Regions from separate parts of the Oscillibacter sp. GMB15532 genome, predicted to be linked through region 3. Evidence: riboswitches for the same ligand, from Rfam matches in the RefSeq annotation. Region 3 holds a riboswitch; each other region holds the start of a gene.
What was found. A riboswitch is a leader RNA that binds a small molecule or an ion and turns the genes downstream of it on or off. The one in region 3 is predicted to bind lysine.
Positions count from the first base shown of each region.

Region 1 (7,460 bases), on a different contig from region 3:
TGCCCTACCACAATCACGTCCGCCGCGTTGAACAGCAGTTGGAGTACGCCGGAGGCCATCAACGGCACGGCAAAGCGCAGCATTTTTTTCAAGATTGGCCCGCTGCACATATCAATTTCATAAGCCTTCGACTTTAACATAGGGTTTGCCGTCTCCTCATTTTCATGCTTTTGCATGGTGTTCCCGCAAAATTCGCGGCGGCAAAGGCTGCCGCCGCGAGTTGCAGTGATGCTATTTATCAATCATCAGGTTCCATTCGCCAGCGCATCCAGCGTTTTTCTCAAATCCTCCGGGTCATAGGGCTTGCGCACAAAGCCTCTGGCACCCAGACGCAGGGCCTTTTCCTCGCTGTCCAAATTATCCGCCTGGGAAAGCACCAGCACCGGAATATCCCGCAGAGCCGGGTCCTGCGCCTTCTTTTGCAGAAATTCGTACCCGTCCATAATGGGCATGATGATATCCAACAGCACCACGCCAACGTCTTCCCCGCTGCGCAGAGCATCCAGCCCCGCCTTGCCGTTGGACGCCTCCAGAATGCTGTATTGGTGAGAGAGCATCTTCTCCAGCACCAGTTGGTTCACCCGGTTGTCCTCCACAATTAGGAGCTTGCGGCAAGTACGGCAGCCCAATACCCGCTGCTGCCGGGGCGGCCCGAGCTCCTCGCTGGGGACGGCAGCGGGCACCATGCAGCCAAACTCGGCAGGCAGCTTCAACCGGGAAATATCCCGAAACAGCGCCAAAAACAGCTTGCGGCTGTCCTTGCGCCCCATGTAGCAGACGCTGACCATCAGGCTTTTGATCCGGTAGGAATCCATATACCGCCGGATGACCAGCTCCTGCCGTTCTCCCGTTTCCGAAGCGGCGTCCATGGCCATTAGAAACGCGGGACGGTCCCGCTCCTCCAGCCAGTCGGTAATCAGCTGCCCGCTGCGGAACAAAAGCTCGGGAGAGCTCTCCATCAGACGGTAATACCCGTCGTTCACGCTGAGAATCTCCGCCGCGTCGCCAAACTGCTCGAACATGGCCGCCGCGTCCATCCTCCCCCGCATCATCCTGTCATAGGCCTTTACCGCGTCCCACACCGCCCGGGTGTCCGCCGTTTTGTCAAAAATCCGGGGCCGTTCGGGAGCGAAAGTCGACCGGTATCGCTTCAGCAGGGAAAAAAAGTCGTCCTTCGGGACAGGGCGGGAGAAATAGTACCCCTGCACCCGGTCACAGCCGATGGAGCGCAGATAATCCACATGGGTCTGTGTCTCCGCCCCCTCCGCCACCACGCTCATCTCCAGCCACTTGGCCATGCGCACGATGCTGCTGACCACGCAGTTGGTCCGCTCGTCGCTGCCAACGCTGCGGATAAAGCCCATGTCCAGCTTCAAAGACGACACCGTCATATTCATCAGCATATTCAAAGAGGAGTAGCCGTTGCCAAAATCGTCAATCAAAACGGCAAAGCCCGCTGCGTTGAGCTGCCGTGTCAAATCCAGCATCTGACCCGGGTCCTCCATATAGACGCTCTCCGTCACCTCAATCCGAAAGACGGCGGGGTTCACATCGTACTTTTTTGCAAGTCCTGTCAGCAGCCCGCAGATATCCGCGCTGTAAATATCCAGCCGCGACATGTTGGCGGAAATGGTCACGTCGGGATAGCCCGCCGCCTTCAGCTCCGCCAGATACTGAAACACCTGCTCCCAGACATACTGGTCCAGTCGGTTGATAAAGCCGTTTTTTTCAAGGATGGAGATAAATTGATTGGGGAGAATCAGCCCCCGCTTGGGGTGATCCCAGCGCACCAGTGCCTCCGCCGACACGGGCGCGTTGGACGACAGGCTGAAAATCGGTTGAAGATACACCTGAAACTGCCCCTGCTCCAGCGCCTCATACATCCCGGAGGCCACCTCCTGCTCCCACAGCAGGCTCCGGCGCAGCTCCTCATCATAGAGCGCCACGCTCTTGTCGCTGCGGCCGGAAACGGTTTCCTGCGCGATTTGCGCGCGGTCACACAGCTCCACCACCGGAAGCGTGGGATCGTCGATTTCATAGACGCCGCAGCACAAATGCAACGCGTATTTCAGGTGCAGCCGCCGCATCAGATCGGCGCCCAGCCGGTTAAACCGGGAAAGCTCCAGTTCCTCCGTGCGGCACAGCATCACAAACCGGTCCCCACCCACGCGGCCCACGTGAATCACGCCCCGCATCGCGGACAGCTTTGCCGCCAGATTCCGCAAAAGCTGGTCGCCCGTGGCCCTGCCGAAAAGATCGTTGAACACCTTGAAGCGGTCCATGTTTAAAAAGATGATGGACAGCGACCTCGGCCGATTATCCTGTTCCATCTCCGCCAGCGTGTCCCGTGCCTTTTTTAAAAACGGTTCCCACTGCAAAACGCCGGTCAGCGGGTCCAAATCCCGATCTCTCCAGAAAAGATTCACCAGATTCTGCACCTGGCAGGCGAGAATATCCGGCTCTCTGGACTCCTCAAAAAACGCGGCGGCGCCAAGGCTCAGCGCCTTCAGCTCGTCCTCCGCCGTCCCCATGGCAACCACGGGAATCGACTTGAGCAGCCGGTTCGTATGAAGAAAGTGCATCACATCAAACCCGCTGAACTCAAACAGGCGGCATTGCAGCACAATCGCGGCAAAATCCTGCCGCGTCCGCAGGATGTCCACCGCCATTTCCCCGTCCAGCGCGGACGTGACGCAAAACGTGCCATGCAGGACCCCGGCAGTCTGCTGACGGCGCTCTCCATCCCCGTCCACCAGAAGAATTTTCTGTTTCTTCCGCGTGTCCTTCACGTCTCTCCCTCTCCTCCGGCGGGACGAAACCGCCCCGTTTTCTTATCTGCCCACCGCATCAAATGTCCGGCGGCCAAGCCCAGCGCCAAACCCAGCGACGCGCCGGCCAGCACATCGCTGGGCCAGTGCACATATAAATACAGCCGTGAAAAAGCAATCAGGGCCGCCAAAACCAAGACGGGCCCCAACAGTCTGCCGCGCTTCTCCGACAGCAGAGCGCCCACCGCGGCAAAGGACGCCGCCGCGTGCCCGGAGGGAAACGACCAGTCCTGCGGCCGGGAAATCAAAAGTGTTACCGCCGGATTCACGTCGCAGGGCCGCACCCGGGCAATCAGCGGCTTGAGAATCCCGTTGCAAAGCAGCACATCTAAAAGCAGCGCCAGCGCCAAAACCGCGCCGGTACGCCGATATCTCCGCATAAAAAGCAAAATTGCCGCCAGCGCAATCCAGATTTCTCCGTGATTGCACAGCGCGCTGATCAGCGGCATCAACCCGTCCAGAAGCTCCGTCCGGCAATTCTCCTGTATCCAGTTTAAAACGCCGAATTCCAGCTCCCTCACCCGCACACCTCTCCCATACGGCCGGCGCAAAATCGGCTGCGCCGGAAAGCTTTCAAAGCCCCCGTACAAAGCAATGTCGTCCACTGTGGCCATTGTACCATCTGCTTCCAATTTTGAAAAGGATTATTTATGCGCAATTCCACCAAAGTCAAACGAGTTTCAATTGCTTTGCCCTAAATTCCACCAATTTTTATGTTTTGCACAAAAATGCAAAAAAAATTTGGGAATACAGTTGACATCCCCTTCATATCGTGATAGGATACCTCAAAATTGGATCGCTCAGATAGAGGCGCGAGGTCCATCAGTACCGTGAGTAAGTCGGCAGGCAGCCGCCGCGGGAAAGGGGACGTCGCCGAAGGATTTTGGAGCTGCCTGCTCCAAGACACCTGGGCCGGCGGGGAATACCCGACGGACTGTCACATTTTTTGTGAAGCGCTATCATGGCTGAATCGGGCAGTTCTGCCTGCTTTTTCCACGGGTCGCTTTGCGTCAAAGCGGCCCGTTTTTTGTCGTTCTCCTTTGCGGCGTGGGGAGAGGGATATTCAGTGCCCGCCGCCACAAAATACCATTGGTTGAGTTGAAAGGAAGGATCTTTTATGAAGAAGTTTTTTGCTCTTGTTCTGGCTCTGGCCATGACTGCGTCTCTTGCCGCCTGCGGCGGCTCTGCCCCGGCGGCCTCCGGCTCCGGTGCGGCTGCCGGTTCCTCCGCGTCCTCCGCCGACGGCGCGGTCCCCTCCGGCGTGGAGGACGGGGTGCTGACCGTGGCCATGGAGTGCGGCTACGCGCCCTACAACTGGTCCCAGCCGGATGACTCCAACGACGCTGTTCCCATCCGGGACACCAGTGAATACGCCAACGGCTACGACGTGATGATGGCCAAAAAGCTCTGCGAGGCCAACGGCTGGGAGCTGGAAATTGTCCGGCTGGAGTGGGAATCTCTGGTACCCGCCGTTCAGTCCGGCGCCGTGGACGCGGTGATCGCGGGCCAGTCCATGACCGCCGAGCGGGCGGAGCAGGTGGACTTTGCAGGCCCCTATCTGTACGCCTCCATCATATGCCTGACCAAGGCAAACAGTGCCTTTGCAAACGCCAAGGGCATCAGCGACCTTGCCGGCGGCTCCTGCACCAGCCAGCAGGGCACCATTTGGTATGAAACCTGCCTGCCCCAGATTGAAGGGGCCGATATCCGCACGGCTGCGGAATCCGCCCCCGCCATGCTGATGGCGCTGGAAACCGGCGCGGTGGACTTTGTGTGCACCGATATGCCCACCGCACAGGGCGCGATGGTGGCCTATCCCGATTTCAAGCTGCTGGACTTCTCCGGCTCCGGTGACGACTTTGAAGTGTCCGACGAGGACGTGAACATCGGCATCTCCGTCATGAAGGGCAACACCGTGCTGAAGGACGCCATGAACTCCGTCCTCTCCGGCATGACTGCCGACGATTTCAACGACCTGATGGCGCAGGCCGTGGCGGTGCAGCCCATCGGGGCCTGAGCCTCCCTGTCCGGGCGCGCCCGCTGAATACTGAGAGAACGAGGGAACCATTATGGACTGGTCAAGATTTCCACAACTGGCCGCCGACATTACCGACCTCTGGGCCAAATACGGCACGGTGAGCTATCTGGGCGGCATCCGCCGCACGCTGATTCTGGCCGTGGTGGCCACGTTAATCGGCTGCGTCATCGGGCTTGGCTGCGGTATTTTGCAGACCATTCCCAGCGCCAAATCCGACCACCCCGTCAAGCGGCTGGGTCTGGGATTGGTGCGGGTGCTGCTGCGCATTTATATCGAGGTTTTCAGGGGCACGCCCATGATTTTGCAGGCAGTGTTCATTTACTACGGCCTGCCCTATTTCACCAACAACTCTCTCCGCTTTGAGGGTATCTGGACCGTGGCGATTCTGGTGGTATCCGTCAATACCGGCGCATATATGGCCGAGTCCGTCCGGGGCGGCATTCTCTCCATCGATCCCGGCCAGACGGAGGGGGCCAAGGCCATCGGCATGACCCACTTCCAAACCATGCTGGGGGTCATTCTGCCCCAGGCCCTGCGGAACATCATGCCCCAGATTGGCAACAACCTGATTATCAACATCAAGGACACCTCCGTGATGTTCATTATCGGCTTTACCGATTTTTTTGCCGCCCACAAGGCGATTTCCGGGGCCACCTTCACGTATTTTCCCTCCGCCACCATCGAAATGGCGGGCTATCTCACCATGACCCTTGCGGCTTCTTTCCTGCTGCGGTGGGTGGAGCGGCGGATGGACGGGTCCGACAGCTACGAGCTGGTACAGACCGATTCTCTGACCATGACCGCCGGAACCTACAACCACCCCGGCAAGGGCAGCAATTTTGACGAGCACAGCAAGGAATACCGGAAAAATTCCAAGCAGTCCTCCAAAAAGCGGAACTTGACCGAGAGAGGAGAGATCTGACATGGGCGAGACGATTCTTGAAATCCGCCATCTGGGCAAGGCCTTCGGCAGTCATCAGGTGCTGCGGGACATCGATTTCACGGTGGAAAAAGGGGACGTGACCTCCATCATCGGCTCCTCCGGCTCCGGAAAGTCCACGCTGCTTCGCTGCGTGAACCTGTTGGAAACCCCCACCTCCGGCGAGATTCTCTTTCACGGGAAGAACATGGCGGACCGGGGTGTGGATGCGGCCGCATACCGTTCCCGGGTGGGAATGGTGTTTCAATCCTTCAACCTGTTCAACAACATGACCGTTTTGAAAAACTGCGTGGCGGGACAGGTGAAGGTCCTGAAAAAGGACCCGGCGGAGGCCCGGACCGCCGCCCTTCAATATCTGGACCGGGTGGGCATGGCGCCCTATATCAACGCAAGGCCACGTCAGCTCTCCGGCGGGCAGAAACAGCGGGTGGCCATCGCCCGGGCGCTTGCCATGGAGCCGGAGGTGCTGCTGTTTGACGAGCCGACCTCAGCGCTGGACCCTGAGATGGTGGGCGAGGTGCTGGACGTGATGAAGGACCTGGCCCGGGAGGGGATGACCATGCTGGTGGTGACCCACGAGATGGCCTTCGCCCGGGACGTGAGCAGCCGGGTGGTGTATATGAATCAGGGCGTTATCTGCGAGGAGGGCACGCCGGAGGAACTTCTGGGCAACCCCCAAAGACAGGAAACCCGGGACTTTCTCTCACGCTTTCGCAGCGTGTAAGCCGCAGGAATCAACTGTAACAAACCCCTGCGCGCCTTTTCAAAAAGCAAAAGGGCTTGAGGACATAAAATCCTCAAGCCCTTTTTTTATTACGACAGCCGCTCCGGCGTATGCACCGCCACGGTGACGCCGGAATAGTAGTGGGTGATAATCTCTTTCCAGTCCTTGCCGTCCTTTGCCATCTGCTGGGCGCCATATTGGCTCATGCCCACGCCGTGGCCGTACCCGGTGACAAAGAAGACGATTTTCCCGTCGGCCACCTCCGCTTCAAAGGTGGAAGAGCGCAGGGAGAAAATGGTGCGCAGCTTCGTCCCCCGGACGCTGACGCCGCCCACCGTGACAGACTCCACATTGCTGTCCTCGCTGATGGCCCAATCCTTCATCCATCCTCCGGCAGCGCCGGACAGGTCCGCCTCCGGATAGGCCGCCAGAAACAGCTTCTTGAACTCCGCCGGGGTAAACTCCGCGCGGCTGTAATAATTGGGCACGCTTTCCCCCTCCGGGCTCTCCACGCTCTGGAGATAGGGCAGATCGTCAGTCCACACCTCGCCCGCCCGCTTTGTGCTCCCGGCGGAGGATGAGTGAAACACCGCCAAAATGGGCTGCCCGCCGTATAGAATCGTTTGCCCGTCGGTGAGGGCGACGGCGTTTTCCACCTTCGCCTCGTAAGCCTGCGCGCTGTCCCCCCAGTTGGACGCGGCAGTCTCCTTATCAAGATACGCCTGACAGCAGGTGTGATCACCGCAGACATCCGCCGTGTCGCCGTGGTTCCCGCCGGTGGCCATCTTATACATCGTATAGGTCCGTGCCGCCACCGCCTGGGCGCACAGGGCCTGCTGCTCGAAGGAGGCGGGCATTTCCGCCCGCACCACACCCTGAAGATATTCCCCCATGGTCATGGTCTTCACCTCTTCCCCCAGCAGAACCCGG
Region 1 is NZ_JBEVTO010000001.1:349,677-357,136, forward strand. It holds gene ABVS15_RS01600 (MATE family efflux transporter) at 1-140, opposite strand, end outside; gene ABVS15_RS01605 (EAL domain-containing protein) at 246-2,789, opposite strand; gene ABVS15_RS01610 (phosphatase PAP2 family protein) at 2,786-3,349, opposite strand; lysine riboswitch at 3,626-3,795, shown strand; gene ABVS15_RS01615 (transporter substrate-binding domain-containing protein) at 3,946-4,845, shown strand; gene ABVS15_RS01620 (amino acid ABC transporter permease) at 4,898-5,788, shown strand; gene ABVS15_RS01625 (amino acid ABC transporter ATP-binding protein) at 5,790-6,530, shown strand; gene spoIID (stage II sporulation protein D) at 6,620-7,460, opposite strand, start outside.
Region 1: another riboswitch for lysine. It lies ahead of ABVS15_RS01615 (transporter substrate-binding domain-containing protein); the one in region 3 lies ahead of ABVS15_RS12655 (Na+/H+ antiporter NhaC family protein).

Region 2 (7,460 bases), on a different contig from region 3:
GCCGTCCCGGTTGCTCCCAACGGAGTCAAAATTACCAAAATTGAAATTCTCTGCAATCAGGGCAAATTTGACGCACTGAAAAACGCCCTGTTCGACATCGGCATCACCGGCATGACCTGCACCAATGTTATGGGCTGCGGCGAGCAGCGGGGCGCCAGCGAATACTATCGCGGCGTGAAAATGGAGGTCAATGTCCGGCCAAAGCTGAAGGTAGACATCGTGGTGTGCAAGCTGCCTGTCTCCCTCGTGGTGTCCACCGCCAAGCAGGCGCTGTACACCGGCCACATCGGCGACGGTAAAATCTTTATCTACGATGTGGAGAATGTCATCAAGGTCCGCACCGGTGAGGAGGGCTACGACGCTTTGCAGGATGACGTCGGCTGAGCCTTTCCCCCGCGGAATATACACACACCCCCTTCTAAACGGCAGCCGCCCGGAGCAATTGCTCCGGGCGGCTGCCGTTTAATCGCCTTTTCATGGTTCCTCAAAAACCGCTTTCCGTCCGCTGGGAACGGTGACATATTACATAGCTTTCACGGCGTCGAATTCGTCGGTAATCTCGTGGCCGGGAGCCCGGGTTGCAAGGCTGACAATGACGATGAAGACACAGGCCGTCAAAAATGCAGGAAGCAGCTCGTAAATGTTCCATGCGCCGCCCAGGGGGCGCACCAGGTACTTCCACACAAAAACCATGCTTCCGCCGGAAATCATGCCCGCCAGCGCCCCCTGCCAGGTGCCCCGCTTCCAGAACAGGGCGGACAGCACCACGGGACCAAAGGCCGCGCCGAAGCCCGCCCACGCAAAGGACACGATGCCAAACACGGAACTGTTGGGGTCCCGCGCCAAAATCATGGAGATCAGCGAAATGCCCAACACTGTCAGTCGGGCGGCGGCCACTTTTTTGCCCTCGCTCATTTTGACATGGAAGCACTCGTCCAGCAAATTCTGGGACACGCTGGAAGCCGCCGCCAGAAGCTGGGAGTCCGCGGTAGACATGGTGCTGGCCAAAATTCCCGCCAGCACCACACCGGCGAGCAAAGCCGCCGGAATACCAAAGGTGGACAAAAGGCCCGACAGGCGAACCACGATGGTTTCGGAGGCGGAGCCCTCCAAAAAGCCAATGCCGCCTGCCATGGTGACGCCATAGCCAACGATGCCGATGAAAATGGCCACCACCATGGAAATCACCACCCACACGGTGGCGACCCGGCGGCTGAGGCTCAGCTTCCGCTCATCCTCAATGGCCATGAACCGCAGCAGAATGTGAGGCATTCCAAAGTACCCAAGGCCCCAGGCCGAGGTGGAGATAATGGTAATCAGACTGTATGGAACGGCGGCGTTTTCCGCGCGACTGTGGCTCAGCGCCATGCTCAGGTAGCCGGGGAGGGCCCGGGCATTGTCCATCACCACGTCCAGTCCCCCGGCCGCGTTCACGCCGAACAGCAGCACAATCAGCAGGGCAGCGGTCATGACAATGCTCTGAATAAAGTCGGTGGTGGAGGCGGCGAGAAAGCCGCCCATGGTGGTATACGCCACAATTACAATTCCGGAGATGATCATTGCCGCCAGATAATTCACGCCGAACAGGCTGTTAAACAGCTTTCCGCAGGCGGCAAAACCGGAGGCGGTGTAGGGAATAAAGAAAATCAGAATCACCACAGCGGAAATTCCCGTCAGCAGGCGCTTTTCATCCCCAAAGCGCTTGGAGAAAAACTCCGGAATGGTAATGGCGTTCACCCGATGGGTATACAGTCGGATACGCCGGGCCACAATCAGCCAGTTGAGATAGGTGCCCACGGCAAGACCCACGGCGGTCCAGCCCGCGTCGGCCACGCCGGTGAGGTACGCCACACCGGGCAGGCCCATCAAAAGCCAGCTGCTCATATCGGAGGCCTCGGCGCTCATGGCCGTCACCAGCGGGCCAAGCTTGCGCCCGCCCAGATAGAAGTCGTCCGTGGTCTTGTTCTTTTTAGAGCAGGCCGCGCCGATTGCAACCATCGCAATCAAATAGACGAGAATCGAGATAATCATGCAGATATTTGCTGTATTTAGCATAGTTTCCAGTCTCCTTTGCACACAAGTGCTCTATAATATACCACATTTTCCTCTAAAAGGGAATACGGAATCCCGCACAAAATTGCTTTTATGCGGGATTCCGGCTATATTTTAAATTGGAACGAATTCGGAAAGTCCCCTGCCGTCACAGCCGACGCAGCGCGTCCACCAGAGCAGTCTTCCCCTCGGTCTTTTCGTCCTTCATTTTGACAATCCGGGCGGGACAACCTGCCACCACGGCGTTTTCAGGCACGTCCTCCACCACCACCGCACCGGCGGCCACCACCGCGTTTTTGCCCACGCGGATGCCCTCAATTATCACGGCATTGGCGCCCACCAGAACGTTGTCCTCCACGATTACCGGCGTTGCGGAGGCAGGCTCCACCACCCCGGCCAGCACCGCGCCGGCCCCGATGTGGCAGTGCGCACCCACCGTAGCCCGTCCGCCCAGCACCACGCCCATGTCGATCATGGTTCCAGGACCGACGATGGCGCCGATGTTGAGAATGGCCCCCATCATAATCACCGCACCCTCGCCGATCTCCACCTTTTCGCGGATGATGGATCCGGGCTCGATGCGGGCGGAAATATTTCTGGTGTCAAGCAGGGGCACGCCGGAATTTCTCCGGTCGCTTTCCACCACCAAATCAGTGATATTCGCCTTATTTTGCTCCAGAACTGGGCCAAGCTCCGCCCAGTCACCAAACACAGTGTAGCTCCCGTTGGAGCCAAACACCTTGGCAGAGCCAAAGTCCACCGGACCAGAGGTATTCACATAGACCTTCACAGGGGTCTTTTTTTCAGAATTTGCGATGTAATCAATAATCTCCTGTGCATTCATTGGTTATCGTTCCTTTCCAGTGGCTTCCCGCGCGGCCTGCACAAAATGCACACCGCCCGGTTGAAAATTTTTTTATTACCCGAACAGCAGGTCTTCAAGGACATAAAAGCCCGCAGGCCTTCCCGCCAGCAGGCCCGCCGCGTGGAGCGCACCGTTTACAAAAATCAGGCGGCTGGCGGCCCGGTGGGTAATGGACAGCTCCTCGTCCGGGCCGAAAAAGGAAACCGTGTGGGTGCCCGCCACGGTGCCGCCCCGCAGGGCGTGGACCCCAATCTCTTTTTTGTTCCGCGCACCGGTATTCCCCTCCCGCCCATAGACGGGGGTATATTCCCGGTTGGGGTCAATGGCGGAGAGAAGCAGCTTCGCCGTGCCGCTGGGCGCGTCGGCCTTCTGATTGTGGTGAGTTTCCTCGATCTCAATGTCAAAGGCAGGCTTCAGCGTGTCGGAAACCTGAGCCAGCGCCCTGCGAAACACAGCAATGCCAAGAGAAAAATTGGCGGCGTGGAGCACCGGGGCAACGCTTCCAAGCCCCCGAAGCTCCTCCATTTCCTTCGGTGTATAGCCCGTGGTACCGGAGAGCAAAGGCGTGCCGGTGCGGCGGACGTAGGCGGCAACCGCACCCAGCGTCTCCGGTCGGGAAAAATCCACAGCCATATCCGCCCCCGGAAGCGCGGCGAGCTGCGCAAGATTTTCCCGGTCCAATGCGGCGACCACCTCGTGGCCCAACTCCGTTGCCCGCTGCTCCAGCAGCTTCCCCATTTTTCCGTGTCCGATCAGTACCAGCTTCACAGCAGACCCGCCTCCCGCATGGTGGCCTCCAGCTTCCGCTTTGCATCCCCGCTCATCTCATAGAGCGGCAGGCGCATGGGACCTACATTCAGGCCCATGAGGTTCATAGCGGTCTTTACGGGAATGGGGTTCACCTCCAAAAACAAATCGTTCATCACCTGCAAATACCGCAGATGCTGCCCAACCGCCTTTTCCCGGTCGCCATGGAGAAATTCCGTGACAATTTCATGGCATTCCTTGGGCATCACGTTGGCGTACACGGAGATCACGCCGCTGCCGCCGATGGAAAGCAGGGGGACAGTGATGTCGTCGTTTCCGGAATAGAGGGCAAAATCCGGCCCGATGCAGTGGGCAATTTTCATGGCGTAGCTCATATCGCCGGAGGCCTCCTTGATGGCGGCGATATTGGGGTGCTTTGCCAGCCGCTCCACCACGGACACGGGGATGGCGCAGCCGGTGCGGCCCGGAACATTGTAGAGAATGCAGGGGATATTCACCGCGTCCGCCACGTCGGCGAAGTGGTGATACATGCCCTCGGCATTGGTCTTATTGTAGTAGGGGGTAATCAGCAGCAGCGCGTCGGCCCCCATGTCCTGATAGCGCTTTGCGTACTCCACCTGCGTAGCGGTGCAGTTGGAGCCGCTGCCCACCACCACCGGAACCCGGCCGTTTACCGTTTTCAGCGTGTGGGCCACCACCGCGCCGTCCTCCTCGTGGGTCATGGTGGAGGATTCTCCGGTGGTTCCCAGAACCAGAATGGCGTCCGTCCCGGCGGCAATCTGCCGCTCCAAAAGCTGGGTCAAAACCTCAAAATTGACGCTCCCGTCGTCGTGAAACGGCGTGACCGTGGCCACGATTGAACCCTGTACATGATCGAATTTCATAGTGTTTCCTCCATACGTTGATTGTTTAAGCAACAAAAAATCGGCAGAGAAAACGCTCTCTACCGACAATCGCCCCCACACCAATCTACAAAGCGTGCGGAAGTACCCTGTGAGCAGATAGCGCACCCGCGGTTTCCCACGGACAGTCCCGGAGATATTCTCCCCGGACCCACCAAAACGGCATACCTGCCGATTCAGTTCGGCGAATTCGCTTCCGCTGCGATCGTTGCCTGTCGGCTCCCGCAGCGCCGTCTCATTCGCGCCTCTATCCTATTGGGGTTATCATAGCATCTTTCCGGCCCGGATTCAAGAGCAAGTTTCCGACCCAGAGAGGAAAAATCCACAAAATTCTGCGGCAGGCGGACAAAAAGTGAAGCGTTGCGCTAAAATTGGAAATAGATTATACTATCTCCTGAGACTATGTATTTGAGCAAACGCGTCTTTAGGTCGCATAAAACACAGCGGTTTGCCGTTCCAAAAATCCCTGCGGGACGGGCAAGCGCATAGGGAGGTACGGAATTTGAACGGCTGCCGTATTTTAATAGTGGAGGACGACCCGGTGATCTCCGGAGCTATGGAGGCGCATCTTGAAAGCTGGGGATATCGGGTCCTCCGGGTGAAGGATTTCCAGAATGTGATGGCGGAATTTGCCGCCGCCGCGCCGCAGATGGTGCTGCTGGATGTGTCTCTTCCATTTTTCAACGGGTATCACTGGTGTACGGAGATTCGGCGGGTATCCAAGGTCCCGATTCTGTTCATCTCCTCCGCCGGAGACGACATGAACCAGATCATGGCCATGAACATGGGCGGAGACGATTTTCTGGCAAAACCGTTTGATTTGAGCGTCCTCACCGCCAAGGTGCAGGCGCTGCTGCGCCGGGCCTATGATTTCGGAGAACCCGCCCAGCTTTTGTCCTGCGGCGGGGCGGTTCTGAATTTGTCCGACGGAACGCTGACCGCCGGGGCGGAGAAGGTGGAGCTGACCCGCAATGAGCTGAAAATTTTGCAGATGCTCTTGGAAAACCGGGGCCGGATTGTCAGCCGCGAGGGTCTGATGACCCGATTGTGGGAATCCGACGCGTTTGTGGATGAAAATACCCTGACGGTAAACGTGGCCCGGCTGCGCAAAAAGCTGGAGGCGGCGGGCCTTGGAACATTGATCCGCACGAAAAAGGGCGCGGGCTATCTGGTGGAGGACTGAGGATGCTGCTACAATATCTGAGACGGCAGTATAAGCTGCTGCTGTTTCTGGCGGCATCCGCCGCCATTTTTGCCGGGGTTTTGTCGCTGTATGCATACCCCGCCGAGGCGGTGGGGTACGCCGCGCTTTTATGCATCGTGCTGGGCCTGCTGTTTTTCGCGGTGGGCTATGCCGGATTTCTCCACCGCCACAAGGAGCTGGAACTGCTGAAAAAGGCCGTTTATGAAACGGTTCTGCCTCTTCCCCGCCCCCGCAGCGCACTGGAGGCAGACTATCAGGCGCTTTTAAACGACGTGTGTGCCCATCGGGCGCGACTTTTGACCCAAAGCGAAAACAGCCGCCAGGATTTGCTGGACTACTATACCCTGTGGGCCCACCAAATCAAAACGCCCATTGCCGCCGGACGGCTTCTGCTTCAGTCCGGCGGAGAGACGGACCGGGAGGCCCTGTCGGCGGAGCTTTTGAAGATTGAGGAATACGTGGAAATGGTTCTGGGATATCTGCGGCTGGACAGCGACACAACGGATTATGTTCTGCGCCGCTGCGAACTGGACGGAATCATCCGGGCAAGTCTGCGCCGGTACGCGCGGCTGTTTATCCTGAAAAAACTGACGCTGGAATTTCATGAGACAAATCGGACGCTTATGACGGACGAAAAATGGCTGGGCTTTGTGCTGGGACAGATTTTATCCAACGCCATCAAATATACGCCCGAGGGCGGCACTGTCCGCATCTATCCCGACGGCGAGACACTGGCCATCGCGGACAATGGCATCGGTATCCGTCCGGAGGACCTGCCCCGGGTATTTGAAAAGGGCTTCACCGGCTATAATGGCCGGGAGGACCGGAAAGCCACGGGGATAGGGCTGTATCTCAGCCGGCGGGTTTTGACAAATCTGGGCCACGGAATTACCATTGTGTCCCGGCCCGGTGTGGGGACCATTGTGCGCCTGCTGCTGCACGACGGACGGCAGGTGGAGGAATAGTCATTTACCCATTTTGGCGGCTTCAAATTGACTTTAAACGGGCAAACTTACAAAACTGTAAGCTTGCGGGCCAAACTGTAAGGGAATTCAATGGCTGGGCCACGGAAACCTTGTTAAGATGAGAGCATCAAAAGGAGGAATTTCATATGTCGCTTCTGGAAGTATCTCATCTTCAAAAAATTTATACCACCCGCTTTGGCGGAAATCAGGTGGAGGCATTGAAAAATGTCAGCTTTTCCGTGGAACCGGGAGAATACGTGGCCATCATGGGGGAATCCGGCTCAGGAAAGACCACGCTTTTAAATATCCTGGCCGCGCTGGACAAGCCCACCTCCGGAGAGGTGTTGCTGGCAGGCCGGGCCGTCTCCGACATCCGGGAGCGGGACATGGCGGCCTTTCGCCGGACAAATCTGGGCTTTGTGTTTCAGGATTTTAATTTGCTGGACACCTTTTCTTTACAGGATAACATTTTTCTTCCGCTTGTGCTGGCACGGCAGGAGTTCGGCGAGATGGAAAAGGCGTTGAAGCCGCTGGCGGAGCAGCTTGGAATCAAGGACATTTTAAGTAAATATCCCTATGAGGTTTCCGGCGGGCAAAAGCAGCGCTGCGCCGTGGCCCGGGCGCTGATTACAAAGCCCCAGATCGTTCTGGCCGACGAACCCACCGGCGCTTTGGATTCCCGGGCCTCCGACCGGCTTCTGGAT
Region 2 is NZ_JBEVTO010000004.1:9,381-16,840, reverse strand. It holds gene ABVS15_RS05825 (ammonium transporter) at 1-384, shown strand, start outside; gene ABVS15_RS05820 (sodium/proline symporter) at 523-2,055, opposite strand; gene dapD (2,3,4,5-tetrahydropyridine-2,6-dicarboxylate N-acetyltransferase) at 2,201-2,896, opposite strand; gene dapB (4-hydroxy-tetrahydrodipicolinate reductase) at 2,972-3,685, opposite strand; gene dapA (4-hydroxy-tetrahydrodipicolinate synthase) at 3,682-4,569, opposite strand; lysine riboswitch at 4,680-4,845, opposite strand; gene ABVS15_RS05800 (response regulator transcription factor) at 5,090-5,770, shown strand; gene ABVS15_RS05795 (sensor histidine kinase) at 5,773-6,756, shown strand; gene ABVS15_RS05790 (ABC transporter ATP-binding protein) at 6,903-7,460, shown strand, end outside.
Region 2: another riboswitch for lysine. It lies ahead of dapA (4-hydroxy-tetrahydrodipicolinate synthase); the one in region 3 lies ahead of ABVS15_RS12655 (Na+/H+ antiporter NhaC family protein).

Region 3 (7,460 bases):
GGAGCAGAGCGAAGAAGCGGGTCGCGGCGGCGGATTACGGCCCGTGCCGTTCCGTTTTCTCAGGCCTTGGTGCAGTCGGTGCGCCGGGCGCTGGACTCCATTCTGGGCATCTGTGCCTTTGTCGTTGTATTCTATGTGCTGGCCCGGCCCCTGCGGGGCCTGCCCGGACTTGGGGGTGCGGCGGCGGTGGGCTTTGTGGAGCTGTTTTCCGTCATCCCCCAACTCACTGCCAATCGGGCTGGATTTGTTCTGGCGTCGGTGCTGGCGGGCTGGGGAGGCGTATCGGTGCTGTGCCAGACCCTGGCAGTGCTGGCAGACAGCGGCCTTTCCACCCGTAATTGTCTTGTGGGCAAGGCAGTGCAGGCGGGCATCGCCGGTGGGCTGGCGCTGCTTGCAGCGGGGTATGTATTGGGTTAAAGTTCCTGTTTCCGGGGGAGCCGCGCTTTGTGGGGCGGTTTCCCCGGAATGCTATTTTTTTATTTTTTAAAAGATTACCCAAATATCTGATTTTAAGATAATGAGTGAATATCTTATTTCGAGATATATATACTCCCGGTAGGTGATAAACATGAGAAATGAAATTCTGAAATATGAGCGGATTCGCAGTCTGCGGATTGACCGGGGACTGACGCAGAGAGAGGTTGCGGAAGTGCTGCACGTAAAGCAAAACACATATTGCCAGTACGAAATTGGCGTGCTGAATTATCCGCTGGACGTGGCGGTTCGCCTGGCGGAGTATTACGGGGTCAGTGTGGATTACCTGGTAGGGCTGACGGACGAGCCGTTGCCCTATCCCCGGGGACGGAGAACGAGATGAAGGCGCTGGGAGCGGTGCTGGACCTGTTGTTTCCGCCTAAATGCCCTTTCTGCCGCCGGGTTTTAGACCATACGGGCGTTTGCGGAGCCTGCGAAAAGGTCCTGCCATGGACGGAAGAGGAGACGGGCCTGCACAAGGGAGCGGGTGGTCTTATCTGTGCCGCGCCGCTTTTTTACGAGGGCCCGGTGCGGCAGAGTCTGCTGCGCCTGAAGTTTCACGGAGAATCGCATCTGGCCGGGCCGCTGGGCACGCTGATTGCCCGCTGCGCGGCGGAGCGGTTTTCGGGGGAATTTGATACCGTGACGTGGGTCCCGGTGGGGCCGAAACGGCTGCGGGAGCGGGGCTACGATCAGGCCCGGCTGCTGGCGGAGGCCGCCTGCCGGGCGTGGGAGGTCAGCCCGGAGCGGCTTTTGGAGAAAATCGGGGACAACCCGGCCCAGTCGGGCCTTGCGGATTCCGATGCCCGGCGGGCCAATGTGCTGGGGATGTATGCCGTCCCATTCGCCGCACAGACGGAGGGGCGGCGCATCCTGCTCGTCGATGATATTTGCACCACCGGGGCAACGCTGACGGAGTGCGTCCGCACGCTGAAGGAGGCCGGTGCGGCGAGCGTGGTCTGCGTAACAGCGGCCCTTGGAAGGCCGGAAAAAGAGCCGTCGGGAAATCAGGCGAAAAAGGGCTGGAAATTTTCATAATTTACAGAATGTACTTGCAATCCGCCGTCTTCGCCGATATAATGTACCCGTATGATTGTGTGCGGCGAAAGCCGCTTCTCATAATTTTCAAAAGAACGGCAGAGAATACTGCGGAAAGTGCATGAGGTGGAGGCATGGCCATGGCAAGGGATATCGGTATCGATCTCGGTACCGCTTCGGTTTTGGTATACGTCAAGGGCAAAGGAATTGTGCTGAACGAACCCAGCGTGGTGGCGCTGGATAAAAATACGGGGAAGCTGCTTCAGGTTGGGTCGGACGCGCAGGCCATGCTGGGCCGTACCCCGGGCAATATCATCGCTATCCGTCCTCTGCGCGAGGGCGTGATTTCCGACTATGACATGACGGAGCGGATGCTCCGGGAGTTCATCCGGAAGGTGGCGGGCTTTTCCTTTTTCAAGCCCAGAGTGATTATCTGCATTCCCTCCGGCATCACGGAGGTGGAGGAGCGCGCCGTCATCGACGCGGGCATTCAGGCCGGCGCACGGAAGGTGTATCTCATTGAGGAGCCGGTGGCCGCGGCCATTGGCGCTGGCATCGACATTGCTAAGCCCGACGGGCATATGGTGGTGGACATCGGCGGCGGCACCGCCGACATTGCCGTAATTTCCCTCAGCGGCATTGTGGAGTCCGCGTCCATCAAGGTGGCGGGCGACCAGCTCAACGAGGCCGTGGTGAAATATATGCGCCGCAAGCACAACCTGCTGGTGGGCGAGCGGACCGCCGAGGATATGAAAATCAAAATCGGCTGCGTTTTCCCCAAGGAAGAGGAGGAGACGCTGGACGTGAAGGGCCGGTGCCTGCTGACGGGCCTGCCCAAGGTCATCACCGTCAGCTCCACGGAGATGATGGACGCCTTTGAAGAGCCGGTGGAGCGCATTATGGAGGCGATCCACTCCGTTTTGGAGCGCACGCCCCCCGAGCTGGTGGCGGACATTTCCACCAACGGCATTGTCATGACCGGCGGTGGCAGTCTGGTTTCCGGATTTGACAAGCTGGTGGCCGCCCGGACGGGCATCCACACCATGGTGGCGGAGGATGCCATCTCCTGTGTGGCCCTTGGCACCGGTAAAAGTCTGGAGGAGCTGAACAACATGCAAGACGGCACCCAGAATCTGAGCCGTCGCCGCCAGATGAACTAAAAAGCCGAACGGCTTTGCCGATCGGGCTTTTTAGACGGTTAAAGAATCAGCCTGCGTTTTTCAAACATAAGGTCCGCCGCCTCTGGGCGGCGCAGGGCAGGGCCCCGGGGAGTGAGTTTCCCGGGGCCCTGAATTTTTGCCCTTGACCGGGGCATGGCGGAAAAACGGCGGGGAGATAGATTTTAAAAAATAGGGTAAATATAAAAAAGTATCTTGCGAAATATACAATAGTCTGCTATGCTAAATAAGTTAAATTGTATAAATTCAACACTTTAAAGCAAATAAACGGAGGAAAACATGGAAAACGGATTAGAAAAAAAGTACGGCCTGCCCACGGCCATTTGCATGGTGGTGGGAATCGTCATCGGCTCCGGCGTGTTCTTCAAGGCGGAGGCGGTGCTGGTGCAGACCGGCGGGAACATGCCGCTGGGAATTCTGGCGTGGCTGATTGTAGGCGCAATCATGATTGTGTGCTCCTATGTGTTCGCCACCATGGCCACCCGGTATGAAAAGGTCAACGGCGTGGTGGATTATGCCGAGGCAACGGTGGGAAAGCGGTATGCGTATCTGATGGGCTGGTTTATGGGCACCATCTATACCCCTGCCCTCACCAGCGTGCTGGCGTGGGTTTCCGCCCGATATTTTTCCGTGCTGGTGGGCTGGGACATCACCGGCGGGTCCTGCCTTGTGCTGGCCTGCTTTTTCCTGTGCGCGGATTATGCGCTGAACGCGCTCTCTCCCCGCATCGCGGGAAAGTTTCAGGTTTCCACCACCGTGATTAAAATGGTTCCTCTGCTGCTGATGGGCGTGGTGGGCGTCGTCGTGGGTCTTGTCAACGGGCAGATGGCGCAGAACTTTGCCACCATCTCCGCAGCCACGGTTTCCTCCGGCGAAGGGCTGATGAAGGCCACCGTGGCGGTGGCGTTTGCGTATGAGGGCTGGGTGCTGGCCACCTCCATCAACGCGGAATTGAAGGATGCCAAGAGAAATCTTCCCCGGGCGCTGGTGCTGGGGTCCTTCGTTGTGGTGATTACCTATATCCTGTATTACATTGGCCTCAACGGTGCGGTGACCACCGAAGAGCTGATGGCCAGCGGGCAGGCCGCCGCGAAGATGGCCTATCAGCGGGTGTTCGGCGAGGCTGCGGGCACCGTGGTGTTCGTGCTGATTGTCATTTCCTGCCTTGGAACGCTGAATGGCCTGATGCTGGCGAACTGCCGCAGCTTTTACGCGCTGGCCGCCCGGGGACAGGGCCCCAAACCCGAGATGTTCCGGCAGGTGGACCCGGTGACCAACATGCCCAACAACTCCGCGATTTTCTCCTTGCTGTTCGCCGCGTTCTGGCTGCTGTATTTCTACGGGGCCAACCTGACGGCGGGCTGGTTCGGGCCCTTCTCCTTCGACTCCTCGGAGCTGCCCATTATCACGCTGTACGGCATGTATATCGCCATGTTTATCCAGTTTATGCGCAAGGAGCGGACGCTGGGCGCGTTCAAGCGCCTTGTCATGCCGGCTTTGGGGCTGTGCGGCTGCGGCTTTATGGTGTATGCCGCTTTTGCGGGCTATGGTGTCAAGGTGTTTTACTATCTGGTGGTTTACGCGGTGTTTATGCTGGTGGGCAACTTCTTTTACCGCAAAGACGCCTGAGTGCGGCGCCAATTTTAAACGGTTTCCGCCGGTCCGGGTAAAGGGCGCGCCGATTGGGCGCGTTTCACCGGGACCGGCGGTTTTGCCTTGCCATTTGCTGGGAATGAGGTATAATAATAACAAAGCGGCTATGATGCATGGATCCCACAATGGCAATGTGGGCCTGTGAGATAATTGATAAAAAGGACTGTGGGGGGATTTTGTGTTAAACACCACGCTGTGCTATCTGGAGCGGGGGGACGAATACCTGATGCTCCACCGCGTGAAAAAGAAAAACGACTTGAACCACGACAAATGGATTGGCGTGGGCGGAAAGTTTCTCGAAGGGGAAAGCCCGGAGGAGTGCCTTTTGCGGGAGGCGAAGGAGGAGACGGGGCTGACCCTGACCAGCTGGCGCTATCGGGGGCTTGTGACCTTCCTCTCCGATGAGTGGGAAGGGGAGTATATGCACCTGTTCACCGCCGACGCGTGGACGGGGGAGCAGACCGTGTGCGACGAGGGGGACCTGCAATGGATCGGAAAAAAAGATTTGCGCAGGCTGCCTCTGTGGAGCGGGGACAACATTTTTCTTGACCTTTTGGAGTCCGACGCGCCCTTTTTTTCCTTAAAGCTGCGCTACGAGGGACAGACACTGGCGGAAGCCGTATTAAATGGTATGCCCTTGGCGCTTTAACGAGGAAACGGGAAGGGCGCGTTCTGAAAAATCACCGGATTTTCCGGTGAAGGCTGAATTTGGAAAGGAGCAAAGGCATGGGTACGATTTTGCTGTACGGCTTTGAGGAGCTGAACGATATTCTGGTGATTAAGGCCGCCGTGGGACCCTTTGGGGCGGAGGTGAGGCCCGTCTTCCGGGACGGATGGCGTACGCCTGTGGGTGCGCTGGCTGGGCGGGAAACCCGACCTGCCCGGGAGGGCGTATTCTCCGGAAAGTTGGGGGGCCAAATGATGGTTTTCTGCGATTTGGAGCAGCAGTTGGACGGGCTTTTGACCGCCCTGCGCCAGGCGGGCGTGGGCGCAGGATGCTATAAGGCGGTGCTGACCAAATGGAATCAGGAGTGGGACGGCATCGCCCTGTTTACGGAGCTTCAGCGGGAGCGACGGGAGATTGAGGCCCGCAAGCGGGAGCAGGCGGAGAAGAAATGAAGCTACTGGTTTCTGCATGCCTGCTTGGCCTGCCCTGCCGGTACGACGGCGGGGCCAAGCGCCTTGAGGGGATCGGCGCGCTGCTGGAGCGGCACGAATGTGTTCCGGTCTGTCCGGAGCAGCTGGGCGGACTGCCAACGCCCCGCCTGCCAGCCGAATGTCGGGAGGGGCGCGTTTTCACCCGGGAGGGCGCTGATGTGACGGCGGAATTTGAAAGAGGAGCGCAGGCCGCGCTGGAGCTGGCGCGGCTGTTTGGCTGTGAGGCGGCGCTATTGAAGGAGCGCAGCCCCTCTTGCGGCTGCGGTGTGCTTCACGACGGATACTTTTCCGGCGGACTGACCGCCGGAGACGGCGTGGCTGCGGCGCTTTTAAAGGCGGAGGGCATTCCTGTATACGGGGAGTCCCGTTTGGAAGAACTGCTGGGCTGATGGGTGGAAAATTGGGGGAATCGGCGGATTTTTGCCGCAAATGGTTGACTTTTATAGAAGCTTTGCTATAATCAAACGTATTGCATGATAGAGGTGCGACAGTCAAAAGTAGCGTTTCCCAAACAGGCTTAGAGGGGGAGACGGGAAAGGGACTGCCGCCGAGGCTTTGTTTCCCGGGGCCTGACGGGGACGGAGTCGGTTCGTCGGAGAACATCCGCCGGACTGTCGCCCTGCGGGGCGGAGCGCTGTCGTGATTCGTACGGGTTTGAGGTATGAAGTCATGACGCTTGGTCATGACTTTATTTTTTTGGAGGAGCTTCCATGAGGAACAAACCCTGCCGAAAGGCGGCACTTCTTGCCGCCGCGGTGTTGGCCCTGCTGACCATTCCGGTTCTGGCCGCCGGGGAGGGAACCGGTGCGTCCCCCGTGTTTTACGAGACGATCTGGTCCCTGCTGCCCCCGGTGGTGGCAATTGCGCTGGCCCTTGTGACCAAGGAGGTCTATTCCTCACTGTTTCTGGGTGTTCTCACCGGCGGGCTGCTGTGGTCCGGATTTTCCTTTGAGGGGACTGTCACACACGTGTTTCAGGACGGAATCGTCTCCGTCCTTTCCGACGGCTATAATGTGGGCATCATTGCGTTTCTGGTGATTTTGGGAGCCATGGTGAGCCTGATGAACCGGGCGGGCGGCTCTGCGGCCTTTGGCCGCTGGGCGCAGAAGAACATCAAAACCCGGGCGGGCGCACAGCTTGCCACCATTGTTTTAGGGATTCTGATTTTCATTGACGACTATTTCAACTGCCTTACTGTGGGCAGTGTGATGCTCCCCGTAACGGACAGCCACAACGTCTCCCGGGCGAAGCTGGCCTATCTGATCGACGCAACGGCCGCGCCGGTTTGCATCATCGCACCCATCTCCTCGTGGGCCGCCGCCGTCAGCGGCTTTGTGGAGGACGGGTCTGGCCTTGCGCTGTTTATCCGCGCCATCCCCTATAACTATTACGCCCTGCTGACCATCGTCATGATGATCGGCTTGGTGGTACTGAAAGCGGATTTCGGCCCTATGGCAGTCTATGAGGCCAATGCGGACAAGGGAGATCTGTTTTCCGGGAAAAACCCCTACGCCGCGGAGGATGAAATCAACGTATCGCAGAACGGCACCGTGGCGGACCTGGTGGCGCCCATCGTGGTGCTGGTGATCTTCTGCGTCATGGGGATGATTTATTCCGGCGGATTTTTCTCCGGGGTGAGCTTTGTGGATGCTTTCTCCGGGTCTGACGCATCCGTGGGCCTACTGCTGGGCAGTGCCTTCGGTCTGGCGTTTACGATTGGGTTTTACCTGCTGCGCCGCCGGCTGAGCTTTAAGGAAATGATGGACTGCATCCCGGAGGGCTTCAAGGCCATGGTTCCGGCCATCCTGATTCTCACCTTTGCGTGGAGCCTGAAGGCCATGACCGATTCTCTGGGCGCGCGGGAGTTTGTGGCCGCCGTGGTGCAGAACTCTGCCCAGAGCTTCCAGCTTCTGCTGCCCGCCATTGTGTTTGTGATCGGCTGTCTGCTGGCTTTTGCCA
Region 3 is NZ_JBEVTO010000010.1:108,455-115,914, forward strand. It holds gene ABVS15_RS12615 (sporulation protein) at 1-417, shown strand, start outside; gene ABVS15_RS12620 (helix-turn-helix domain-containing protein) at 569-817, shown strand; gene ABVS15_RS12625 (ComF family protein) at 814-1,512, shown strand; gene ABVS15_RS12630 (rod shape-determining protein) at 1,647-2,672, shown strand; gene ABVS15_RS12635 (APC family permease) at 2,970-4,319, shown strand; gene ABVS15_RS12640 (NUDIX domain-containing protein) at 4,522-4,992, shown strand; gene ABVS15_RS12645 (DUF3783 domain-containing protein) at 5,070-5,462, shown strand; gene ABVS15_RS12650 (DUF523 domain-containing protein) at 5,459-5,890, shown strand; lysine riboswitch at 5,971-6,146, shown strand; gene ABVS15_RS12655 (Na+/H+ antiporter NhaC family protein) at 6,212-7,460, shown strand, end outside.